2 regions of the Shewanella psychromarinicola genome follow, and region 1 is predicted to be linked to the other one. Evidence: riboswitches for the same ligand, from Rfam matches in the RefSeq annotation. Region 1 holds a riboswitch; the other holds the start of a gene.
What was found. A riboswitch is a leader RNA that binds a small molecule or an ion and turns the genes downstream of it on or off. The one in region 1 is predicted to bind thiamine pyrophosphate.
Positions count from the first base shown of each region.

Region 1 (5,513 bases):
AAGAGGTTTATCATATTCATATGCATCTTTTGGGTGGTAAACCATTAGGCCCAATGCTGAGTTGTGGATAATGAAAATTAACAGTGATTTTTTTCCGTTAACCGAAGTCGCAAGGCGTTTTGTAAACCAATTAGCTCAATGTCGTCGTTTAGGATTAACCGTGCAAGAAGCCAGCGAGCATCATGTGCAGATTGAGTTGCCTTATAGCGAAGATATTATTGGTTATCCAGATACTGGGGTTATCCATGGCGGAGTGATCACCACACTCATTGATACCGCATGCGGCACTGCAGTTGTGTGCGCCATATTGAAAAAATACCAATCGTTAGAATTGTCACCGACGTTGGATTTACGGGTGGATTACATGAAACCTGCTGAACCTCATAAATCGGTTTATGCCTTTGCTGAATGTTACCGGCTCTCATCCACTGTGGCTTTTACCCGTGCGATTGCTTATCAAGACAGTATTGATGAACCTATCGCTCATGCTGTGGGTTCATTTATGCGCATCAGTCCTGAAATGGTCGGTGAAGCGTTTCGCCAAGCGTTAATGGGGAATTTACCTGAGGTTAAATCATGATTGATCAAACCAACGAAAGTACACCGGCGTGTTTAGATGTTCAAGATGTGGTGAAACGCGCCATTGAACTGAACGACTATAGTTATCTACTTGAAAAAGTGCCTTATTCTCAATTTATTGGTATGTCTGTGGCCCGTTTTGGTGATGAAATGGTATTTAGGCTACCGGCCAAAGATGACAATATTGGCAATCCTATTTTGCCCGCTATTCATGGCGGCGTCATTGCTGGGTTTATGGAAATGTCGGCGATTGTACAGTTGATGGTGTTTATGCAGGCCAAGAAAGTACCTAAAATTGTCGATTTCTCAATTGATTATTTACGCGCAGGTTTGCATCAAGATACCTTTGCTGAATGTAAAATTACCCGTCAAGGTCGTCGGGTGGCAAATGTAAGCATGAACTGCTGGCAAACCAACCGAAAGCAACTTATTGCCACAGCACGAGCTCATTTTTTATTGGATTAGCCATGCCTTAAATCTTTATTAAGCCACGGCTTTAATTGCATCGGTTTTGAGAGGGATATTGTATGAAACTAGCTTCATTATGGTTTATCGCGACAACATTGCTATTGAGTGCCTGCGCGCATAATACCGCGGGCATCGCAGTGGATTCTGCGGGGCAAGTGAGGGTTGATAACTCATCGTTTGCTAATGAGGTCGCTGTGGTGGATATTTCAGCTATTATGATCGCTGATTTAATTAAAGCTTCAGCCTTAATTCAAAGTCAATCGAGTACTGACTTGCGCCTACAATATAAATTCACTTGGTTTGATGCCAGTGGATTGACGGTTGAAGATGAAGCAAGCAGTTGGAAGTCGATTAAATTACATGGCAAGCAGCAGTTACAAGTCAGTGCGGTTGCCCCCAATGCGCAAGCGACACGATTTGAGATTTATGTGCGTGAAACCTTCTCTTATTAATATCATCGCGACGTTATTGAAGAGGTTTACGTGATGTGACCAAGCCTGGTAGTTAATAAATTGCATCGTTACGTTATCAAATTGTATTTTTGCGAGTGTAATCATACAGGAGTTAGTTTATAATCGTGATCGCCAAGGGGTGTTCAGTAAAACCTGAACTGAGATGTCTGTATGACAAACCCTTAGAACCTGATCCGGCTTATACCGGCGTAGGAATGGGCCACACTATCGTTAGGTGCACCTCTTATTCTCTACTCTTGCCGGATCTCAAAATAATCATTTGAGGTCCTATGTTCACGATAAATCCTACTACGTTACACCAGACACCCATAGCATTAGCTGTTTTTGCAGCGTTAAGCTCGCCGATTGTTATGGCTAAAACTGCTGATATCGAAAGCGTCACCCCCGAATATGAAAAAATGGAAGTCATTATTGTTAATGCTGATTTTAGTAATATCAGTCTTGATAAAATGCCCTCTAGCGTGACCGTCATTGACGCTCAACAACTTGAAGATGAAGGCGCACAACATTTCGAAGATGTGCTTAACTCTATCGCTAACTTTAATTGGTCCGGCGGCAGCTCTCGTCCTAAATATTTTCAAATTCGCGGCGTTGGTGAGCAAGAACAATATCAAGGCGCACCTAACTCATCAGTTGGTTTTGTGGTCGATGACATCGACTTATCTGGCCTTGGTATGGTGTCGAGCATGTACGACATGCAGCAGGTGGAAGTCTTACGTGGTCCACAAGGCACCCAATATGGTGCCAACGCGTTAGCCGGATTAATTTACTTAAAAAGCAATGACCCCACTGAATCGTTTGAGCATGGTGCAAAAGTCAGCTTAGGTGATGATAATCTTGCTACTCTTTCTGGTTTCAGCTCCGGTCCGCTAAATGATTCAGGCAAATTGCTCTATCGAGTATCGTTAGAGCAACATAACCAAAACGGCTACCGTGACAACCTTTATCTTAATCGCGACGATACCAATGAACGTGACGAGTTAACTGCCAGAGCTAAATTACGTTGGTATGCTACTGACGATCTGCAAGTTGATTTAACCTTGTTACATGCAAATTTTGATAATGGCTATGATGTGTGGACATTGGATAATAATCGCAGCAACACCTTAACCGACCAACCCGGTATCGATACCCAAAAAACCACAGGGGCTGGGATTAAGTTTATTTATACTGGTGTGCAAACATTTGACTTCACCTCGTTAACCTCATTCGCGCAAACCAACCACCATAATGGTTATGATGGCGATTGGGCTAATTCCGATTATTGGGCAAGTAAAGCTTGTACGGCTTATGATGCCGATGGTGTCGTTAATGGTACCGAACCTTGTGTTTATGATTATACCTGGGATAAAGAGGGTGACCGCAAAACCTTAACTCAAGAGTTTCGTCTATCGTCAAAAAATGGCGGACGAATTTGGGCAGATAGCACCGACTGGTTAGTGGGTGTGTATGCGATGAATTTGAAAGAAGATAATGACTTATATTCAGAATACAACACTTATCCAGATGAAGTGCTGCAGTCAAGTTACGATGCGACCAACTATGCAGTATTTGGTCAGTTAGACAGTCATTTAGGCGATGATTATTTATTGTCTACAGGATTACGATTAGAGCGTCGTGATAGTGATTACAGTGACAGTAATAAGGATGGTTTTGCCCCGTCAGAAGATATGTGGGGGGGCCATATTGCATTATCAAAAGTTATTAATGCGGATCATAATGCCTATGTTCGTATCGCCCGGGGTTATAAAGCGGGTGGATTTAATATGACATTACCTGCCCAATTGTCTGACAAGAAAGAGTTCGATACTGAGATCCTATATAACTATGAAGTGGGTTTAAAGTCGAGTTGGTTTGACGGTGAAGTCGATTCTACAGTGGCGCTATTTTATATGGATCGCCAAGATCAACAAGTGGCTGCGTCTTTACAAGACCCTGATAGCCCGCAGCGATTTATTCTTTTTACCGAAAACGCTGGCAGTTCAAAAAACTACGGCGCAGAGCTTGATGCAAAATGGTACTTAACTGAAAATATTGAATTTTATGGTAGCTTTGGTTGGTTGGAAACCGAATATGGCCAATATCAATACAGTGATAAATACGGTTCTACCATTGATTTGTCGGGTCGTGAACTGGCCCATTCTCCTAATGTCACTTACAGTGCGGGCATGACGTATGTCGCTGACTCTGGTTGGTTCGCCAACGTTAATGCCAGTGGTAAAAGCCAGTTTTATTATTCGGACAGCAATGAGTCCCAGTCAGAAGCCTATACCATTTATAACGCACGTCTAGGTTATGAAACGCCGACGTGGTCAGCTTATTTATGGGGCCGCAATTTGTTTGATGAACAATATGGCGTGCGTGGTTTTTACTTTGGCAACGAGCCAGATCAAGACTGGGCAGACAAGCAATACATTCGTTATGGTGATCCGCGCCAATTAGGTGTGACACTAGAAATCCAATTTATGTAATAGCTTATAGCCGCTGTAACCTCGGTTGTAGTGGTTTTTATTAAGGAATAGCAATGAAGTTAACTGCAGAAATCAGCATGTATCCGTTTAATGAAAATTATCTCGATCCGATCCAATGGTTTATCGGCAGAGTGGATAGTTATGACAATATTCAACGAGTCACTAATGCGATGGCAACACAAGTGTGTGGTGAGTATGGCGATGTTATGTCGATGCTAGCCGTTGAAATGCAGGCCGCTCACCAAAAATGGGGCAAGGCCGTTTTTGTGTGTAAATTTATTGGTGGTGAGCTCAACCTTGCTCATAGCGAATAACCACAATGAGTGAGTTACTCTCAACAATACAGCAAGTTTTAGGAGAGGCGTCATTAATGACGTTCTGGGAAGCCATTGCCGTTATGCTGGCACTGGCTTACTTAATTCTTGCTATGCGGACCAATATTTGGTGTTGGTCTGCGGCATTTATTAGCACCGCCATTTATACGGTATTGTTTTGGAATGTGTCTTTGTTAATGGAGTCGGTACTCAATATCTATTATATGGGCATGGCGGTGTATGGTTATTGGCTGTGGTTACATGTGCCGTCCTCGCAGCAGCGAAATCAGCATAATAGTGCTCAGCACAATATAGAGAGCCATCAACTTAACATTACCAGTTGGTCGTGGAGTACTCATGCTGTTGTCATCGGCGTCACATCTTTGGTGTCTTTACTGGTGGGGTATGTTATGGCTAATCATACCTCTGCAGCATTTCCCTATATCGACGCGGCAACCACTTGTTTTGCGGTAGTGACAACCTATTTAGTGGCAAAAAAAGTACTGGAGAATTGGCTCTATTGGGTCGTCATTGATTTTGTGTCTATTTACCTTTATTTCCAAAAAGGCTTGATGTTGACATCAGGTCTGTTTGTTTTATACGTCGCGATGGCGGTTGGGGGTTACATTATGTGGCGCAAGAAATATTATCATCATATTATACAGCAAGATAACGTTGCCCAAGACGTGGTTGGTGTATAGCCAATAACAATACAATCTCCCTAGAGTAAATATTTGATGTCCCAACCCTTGTTATCGCTACCTAACAATGTGCTTGAAATGATGCAACAAATGATGCCAGTAGCATTGTTTCACAGACTCAACGCACAATGTACTGCAATATCGTTCCTCAACACCGGGATCAGCAATGTTAACATTAAGTTATCTTGCGATGACGGCGATAAGGTATTGAGAGTTAATCAACCCCACAGTACTTGGTGCGATAGGGCGCTTGAAGTCGAATGTTGGCAAGCCGCGATGGCTGCTAACATTGCACCTGCATTAATTTGGGTCAGTGATGATAAAAAAGTGTATTTAAGTGAGTTTATTGATCAACCCGACATAGACTGGTCGATATTTTCCGCAATGCACAGTAATGCATCTATCCAGCAGGAAACAAATAAACCTGTTTTAGCCGTTGATGCTGTCCCTTTGTTAAGCGCATTATTGAGTAAACTTAGTGCGTTACCAGTGCCTCGTACCAGTATT
Region 1 covers NZ_CP034073.1:3,186,415-3,191,927, forward strand. The annotation lists gene hinT (purine nucleoside phosphoramidase) at 1-71, shown strand, start outside; gene EGC80_RS14005 (PaaI family thioesterase) at 71-580, shown strand; gene EGC80_RS14010 (PaaI family thioesterase) at 577-1,044, shown strand; gene EGC80_RS14015 (YcfL family protein) at 1,107-1,499, shown strand; TPP riboswitch at 1,625-1,732, shown strand; gene EGC80_RS14020 (TonB-dependent receptor) at 1,790-3,991, shown strand; gene EGC80_RS14025 (hypothetical protein) at 4,045-4,305, shown strand; gene pnuC (nicotinamide riboside transporter PnuC) at 4,311-5,006, shown strand; gene EGC80_RS14035 (phosphotransferase family protein) at 5,085-5,513, shown strand, end outside.

Region 2 (5,513 bases), 220 kb from region 1:
TCACCGTACCAACCAATCATAGTCGTGGCCATGGTGCTTTGACCCCAGCTATAGCGTTCATATAAATTAGGCGCGCGGCTCTTTCTCGCTAAGCCTAATTCAATGACTTCGGTATCACTCAATTGATAACGCGCAAGCAGGGTAGCGTCGATAATATTGTCATTGCGCTTACGATAAAGGTCATTGAACTCGTTAGCTGCGGTAGCATTCACATTTGTCATGCCCATCATGCTCATGGTGTTGTAGGGTTGTACTTCACCTGTGCTTGTTGACACATATTCATAGCGTACACCAGCCGACAGCCACCAACGACGATTTAAGGTTTGCTGCCATTCACCATAAAGAGCTGCGCGTTGACGCTTGCCGTCATTAATATTGATATAATCATTGGGCCCCATCATGGTAGAACCATTAATAGCAGGCCAAGTATCATCAAGTTGATAAACATAATATTCTTGCCCAATCAGCAAGGTACTGTCTGAACTTATGGGTAATAGCCAATGCAGTTGGTAGCTGTAATCTTTACCTGTGGTTTCCATTGGCATCATGCCGATTTTTTCGTCAGTAAAAAATCCCATTTCATGTTCAACACTGTGCCAATTGACTTGGGACGTGAACAGACCTTCGTTATCGAGTTGCAATTGATAGCGGGCTAAAGCGCCATAACTGTCATTGTTAGTCATGTCCATATATTGGTTGGCAAAACCTTGATAAGGAATATGCTGATGTGTGAGTTTAATGGCAATTTGTTGGCTATCGTCTTGCCAAGCTGCGGTTAAGGCATGATTTTGTGATTGGTATAGCGTGTCTAATACTTTATCGCCATGACCATCGGTATAGCTGTTTGCATCTTCAAATGAGCCTTGATAACTAACACTGAGTTCTTTGCTTGCTAGGGTCGCATTGACACCAGCTAAAAAGGCGTCGCTAGCGCTGCGATAACCTGCAGCCACATTACCGCTGTGCCATGTGACCGTATCGCTATTCGCAAAAATGGGATTTAAGCTACTGATTTTTATCACACCGGCAATATTATCGCCGCCAGCACTGACAGGAGATACCCCCGCGACCACCTGCGCAGAACTGATTTGATTTGCAGACACATAGGAGAGCGGCGGATTCATGTGATTGGCACATGATGCGGTAATGTCGCTGCCATCAATAAGTATCTTAATGCGATCGCCCATCATGCCATTTAAAATAGGTAAGGCTGATACGCCACCGGCTTGTGAAAAATCGACGCCTTGTTTTTTGAGTAGATTTTCTGCTGAGCCTAACAGGTCTTTATGTGCAGTTTGTTGTCCGTGTACCGTGACGTGTTCAATGCGAGAGCTATCTTGTGCAGTGTACTGCTTAGCTATCACTTGTGGCGTAATGGCAACACTGATCGCCAATGCGATTGATGAGTAAAGCCAAGGAGTATTGCTTAATACATTAAGTGTTTGCTCAGTCGATTTTGTCAAAACGATCACCTTTTTCGGTCAAGGATATGTACCATTGATGAATGCTATTAATGGTACATATGAGATTTGAAAAAATTATAACCTGCTAATAAACTTAATAAATGCGGCATATTGTCGCACCTTTGTTTAAACTTGCGTCATAGGATGAGTTAATATTTTAATGACACATGAGTCAGGCTATCCACTACGCCGATAAGTGATGATATTGGTACTATTTACACATTAAGGTCTTGTTATTTTGATACAAGCTTGCTTATACTGGCGGACATCTTGTCGGAGTGCCATTATGGCTGAGACCGTTTATTCGGGATCCGTTGAACCTGATCAGGCTAGAACCTGCGAAGGAAACAAGCGTAATAATCATGATTATTGAGGAAGATAAATAAAGTATTAACAACAGAATAAGTGATGCTTAATCCCGGGTCTATTTATCGGTTTTGATATCCTGTTAGGTTATTATTTTACTATTTTTTACATATGATTATTAACGTGAACAATAGCGTTTGTATTGTTCACTGCTGCTATCAACACCTCTCCAGACAAGCAACTCTACTCTTAATAATGAGGTTGCTAATGTCAAATCCAAACCGTCGTCAAACTCGAGCTAACGCTCAACAATTTATAGATACCCTTAAACCGTTACAACACCCTAATTCTGAAAAAGTCTATTTACCCGGCAGCCGCGCGGACATTAATGTTGCTATGCGCCAAGTTAATCAATCTGATACCGTGATGGGTGGCAGCGATGCCGAGCCCATCAAGCAAGCTAATCCGCCTATTATGGTGTACGACTGTGCCGGTGCTTATTCTGATCCCCGAGCCAATATCAACGTCTGCCAAGGTTTGGCTAAAATTCGCCAAGCTTGGATTGATGAACGTGCTGACACCGAACAATTATCCGCAGCAAGTTCTGGTTTTACGCAGCAAAGACTCGCCGACGATGGTGTAGACCATTTACGTTTTGATGCTCTTGTTGCCCCGAAACGCGCTAAAACAGGCAAATGTGTGACCCAAATGCACTATGCTCGCCAAGGCATTATCACCCCAGAAATGGAGTATATTGCCATTCGTGAAAACATGGCTCGCAGTGAGGTTACAGACAGTGTACTGACTCAAAAAGCACCTGGGGAAGCTTTTGGCGCGCATATCGGCCAGTTAATTACCCCTGAATTTGTTCGCGATGAAGTGGCTCGAGGTCGAGCGATTATTCCGCTTAATATTAATCACCCAGAAACTGAACCTATGATTATTGGGCGTAACTTTTTGGTTAAAGTGAATGCCAATATTGGCAATTCAGCAGTGACATCTTCAATTGAAGAAGAAGTTGAAAAACTGGTGTGGTCCACTCGTTGGGGCGCAGATACGGTAATGGACTTATCGACAGGGCGCTATATTCATGAAACGCGTGAATGGCTTATTCGTAATTCTCCAGTGCCTATTGGCACAGTCCCCATTTATCAAGCATTAGAAAAGGTTAATGGGGTTGCTGAAGATCTTAATTGGTCAGTGTTTAGAGATACCTTAATTGAACAAGCTGAGCAGGGAGTGGATTATTTTACTATCCACGCCGGCGTGTTATTGCGTTATGTGCCGATGACGGCTAAACGCTTAACCGGTATTGTGTCGCGTGGCGGTTCTATTATGGCTAAGTGGTGTTTAAGCCACCATAAAGAAAGTTTCTTATATGAACATTTTCGCGATATTTGCCAAATTTGTGCTCAATATGATGTGTCGTTGTCATTAGGCGATGGCATGCGCCCCGGCTCTATTGCCGATGCCAATGATGAAGCCCAATTTGCAGAATTAGCAACCCTAGGTGAGTTAGTTAAAATTGCATGGCAATATGACGTGCAAACGATTATTGAAGGCCCTGGTCATGTGCCGATGCAGCTGATTAAAGTCAATATGGAAAAACAATTAGCCCATTGTGACGAAGCGCCATTTTATACCTTAGGCCCACAAACCACCGATATTGCTCCTGGTTATGATCATTTCACCTCGGGGATTGGTGCTGCCATGATGGCCTGGTACGGCGTGGCAATGTTGTGTTATGTCACCCCCAAAGAGCACCTGGGTTTACCTAATAAAGATGATGTAAAGCAAGGACTCATCGCGTATAAAATTGCTGCCCATGCGGCAGATGTGGCTAAGGGACATCCTGGGGCTCAAGTGCGAGATAACGCCTTATCAAAAGCACGTTTTGAATTTCGCTGGGAAGACCAATATAACTTAGGTCTTGATCCTGATACCGCACGGGCTTATCACGATGAATCATTACCGCAAGAGTCAGCTAAAGTGGCCCATTTTTGTTCGATGTGTGGACCCAAATTTTGCTCAATGAAAATCACCCATGAAGTGCGCGAATATGCCGCTAATCTTGAGCAAGCACAAGCGCTTAAGATTGAAGTTGCTTCAGCTAGCGCTTATCAAAGCCACCCTCTAGATCAACATTCAGATCAAACTCAAACCTTGAGCCAAACTGAGGCGATGGCGCAAAAGTCGGCGGAATTTAAAGCCGCTGGATCGGCGATTTATCATGAGGTTAAACCGGTTGTAAAAGCCGATATCGACTTAACGGCTGAGGTTGAATAATCACTATGAATTCAACGACGCTTGTCAGTGAATACATAACGCCAACACCACCTATTGTTTGGACTATAGCCGGTTCAGACAGTGGTGGTGGGGCTGGTATTCAAGCTGATTTATTAACCATGCAGGATTTATCGTGTCACGGGTGTAGCGTGATAACCACCTTAACCGCGCAAAACTCCGTTAGTGTAAGCCTGGTTGAGCCTGTTTCTGAACCTATGCTATTGGCACAATTTGCGAGTTTACTGGCTGACTTACCGCCAGTTGCGATTAAAATCGGACTGTTGGCATCCCAAGCTCAGGTAGACCTATTGGCGGAGTGTTTGACTCAAATGCGAATGACGCGAAAGATTAGGCCGTTTGTGATACTTGATCCTGTGATGGTCGCCAGCAGTGGTGCTAGCTTTAATCCTATGGATCTCGATTTTAGTCCTCTTATTGGCTTAATTGACTTATTAACCCCTAATCAACATGAATTACGCCGCTTATGTCGTCATTCCGTTTTGGCACAACATCGAACTGATGAGATAGATGTTGAACCGCCTGTTGAGTCATCTAATAGATCATCTATTGAAATAAACACCGTTAGCACTTTGCAACAGCAGATGATCAACAACGCTAAGTGGTTATCAGATAGCTTTAACTGCCATGTACTCGCCAAAGGAGGTGATGCCCTGTGGCAGCACCAATTTGCGATAGATATTTATGTGAGTAAAGCCGTAAAGGGCGCCAGTATTGCCCACGATAATGCATCATTTACATTAACCAGTCCGCGGATAACCTTGAGCAATAATCATGGCAGTGGTTGTACATTATCATCTGCTATTGCATGCTTTATCGCCCATGATTTGGTGGTGCATGACGCTATCGTATTGGCAAAAGCTTATGTCAGTAAAGGCTTAGCATTAGGCTTCTGTCCTGGGCAAGGTGCTGGTGTGTTAGCCCGAACGGGTTGGCCCGATGATCTAGAGGTTATGCCGTTAATCAACTTAATCACATCAGGCAATCTAGCTCAAGCTTTTACGGTTAAGCGCGCGGCGCATAATGGCTTTACAGGCTTGCTTCAACCGTTAGGTATTTATCCCGTTGTTGATGATCTTAATATCCTAAAACAACTGCTAGTAGTAGGTTGCAAGACAATCCAATATCGCACTAAGCTCGATCCAGATGCAGACTGTCAGCCGCGATTACCACTGGAAAACAATATCATCACTGCGATTAAACTGGGTCGCGAGTTTCATGCTCAGTTATTTATCAATGACCATTGGCAATTAGCGCTTAAACACGGTGCTTTTGGGGTTCACTTAGGTCAAGAAGACATGGCAAGTGCAGATTTAAGCGCGATTGCCGATGGTGGACTTGCATTAGGCTTATCCAGTCACAGTTATTTTGAAGCCTTGTTAGCCCACCAGTATTCACCATCCTATATTGCCCTCGGGCATATTTTTGCCACCACCACTA
Region 2 covers NZ_CP034073.1:3,405,726-3,411,238, forward strand. The annotation lists gene EGC80_RS14965 (TonB-dependent receptor) at 1-1,463, opposite strand, end outside; TPP riboswitch at 1,728-1,827, shown strand; gene thiC (phosphomethylpyrimidine synthase ThiC) at 2,037-4,055, shown strand; gene EGC80_RS14975 (bifunctional hydroxymethylpyrimidine kinase/phosphomethylpyrimidine kinase) at 4,061-5,513, shown strand, end outside.
Region 2: another riboswitch for thiamine pyrophosphate. It lies ahead of thiC (phosphomethylpyrimidine synthase ThiC); the one in region 1 lies ahead of EGC80_RS14020 (TonB-dependent receptor).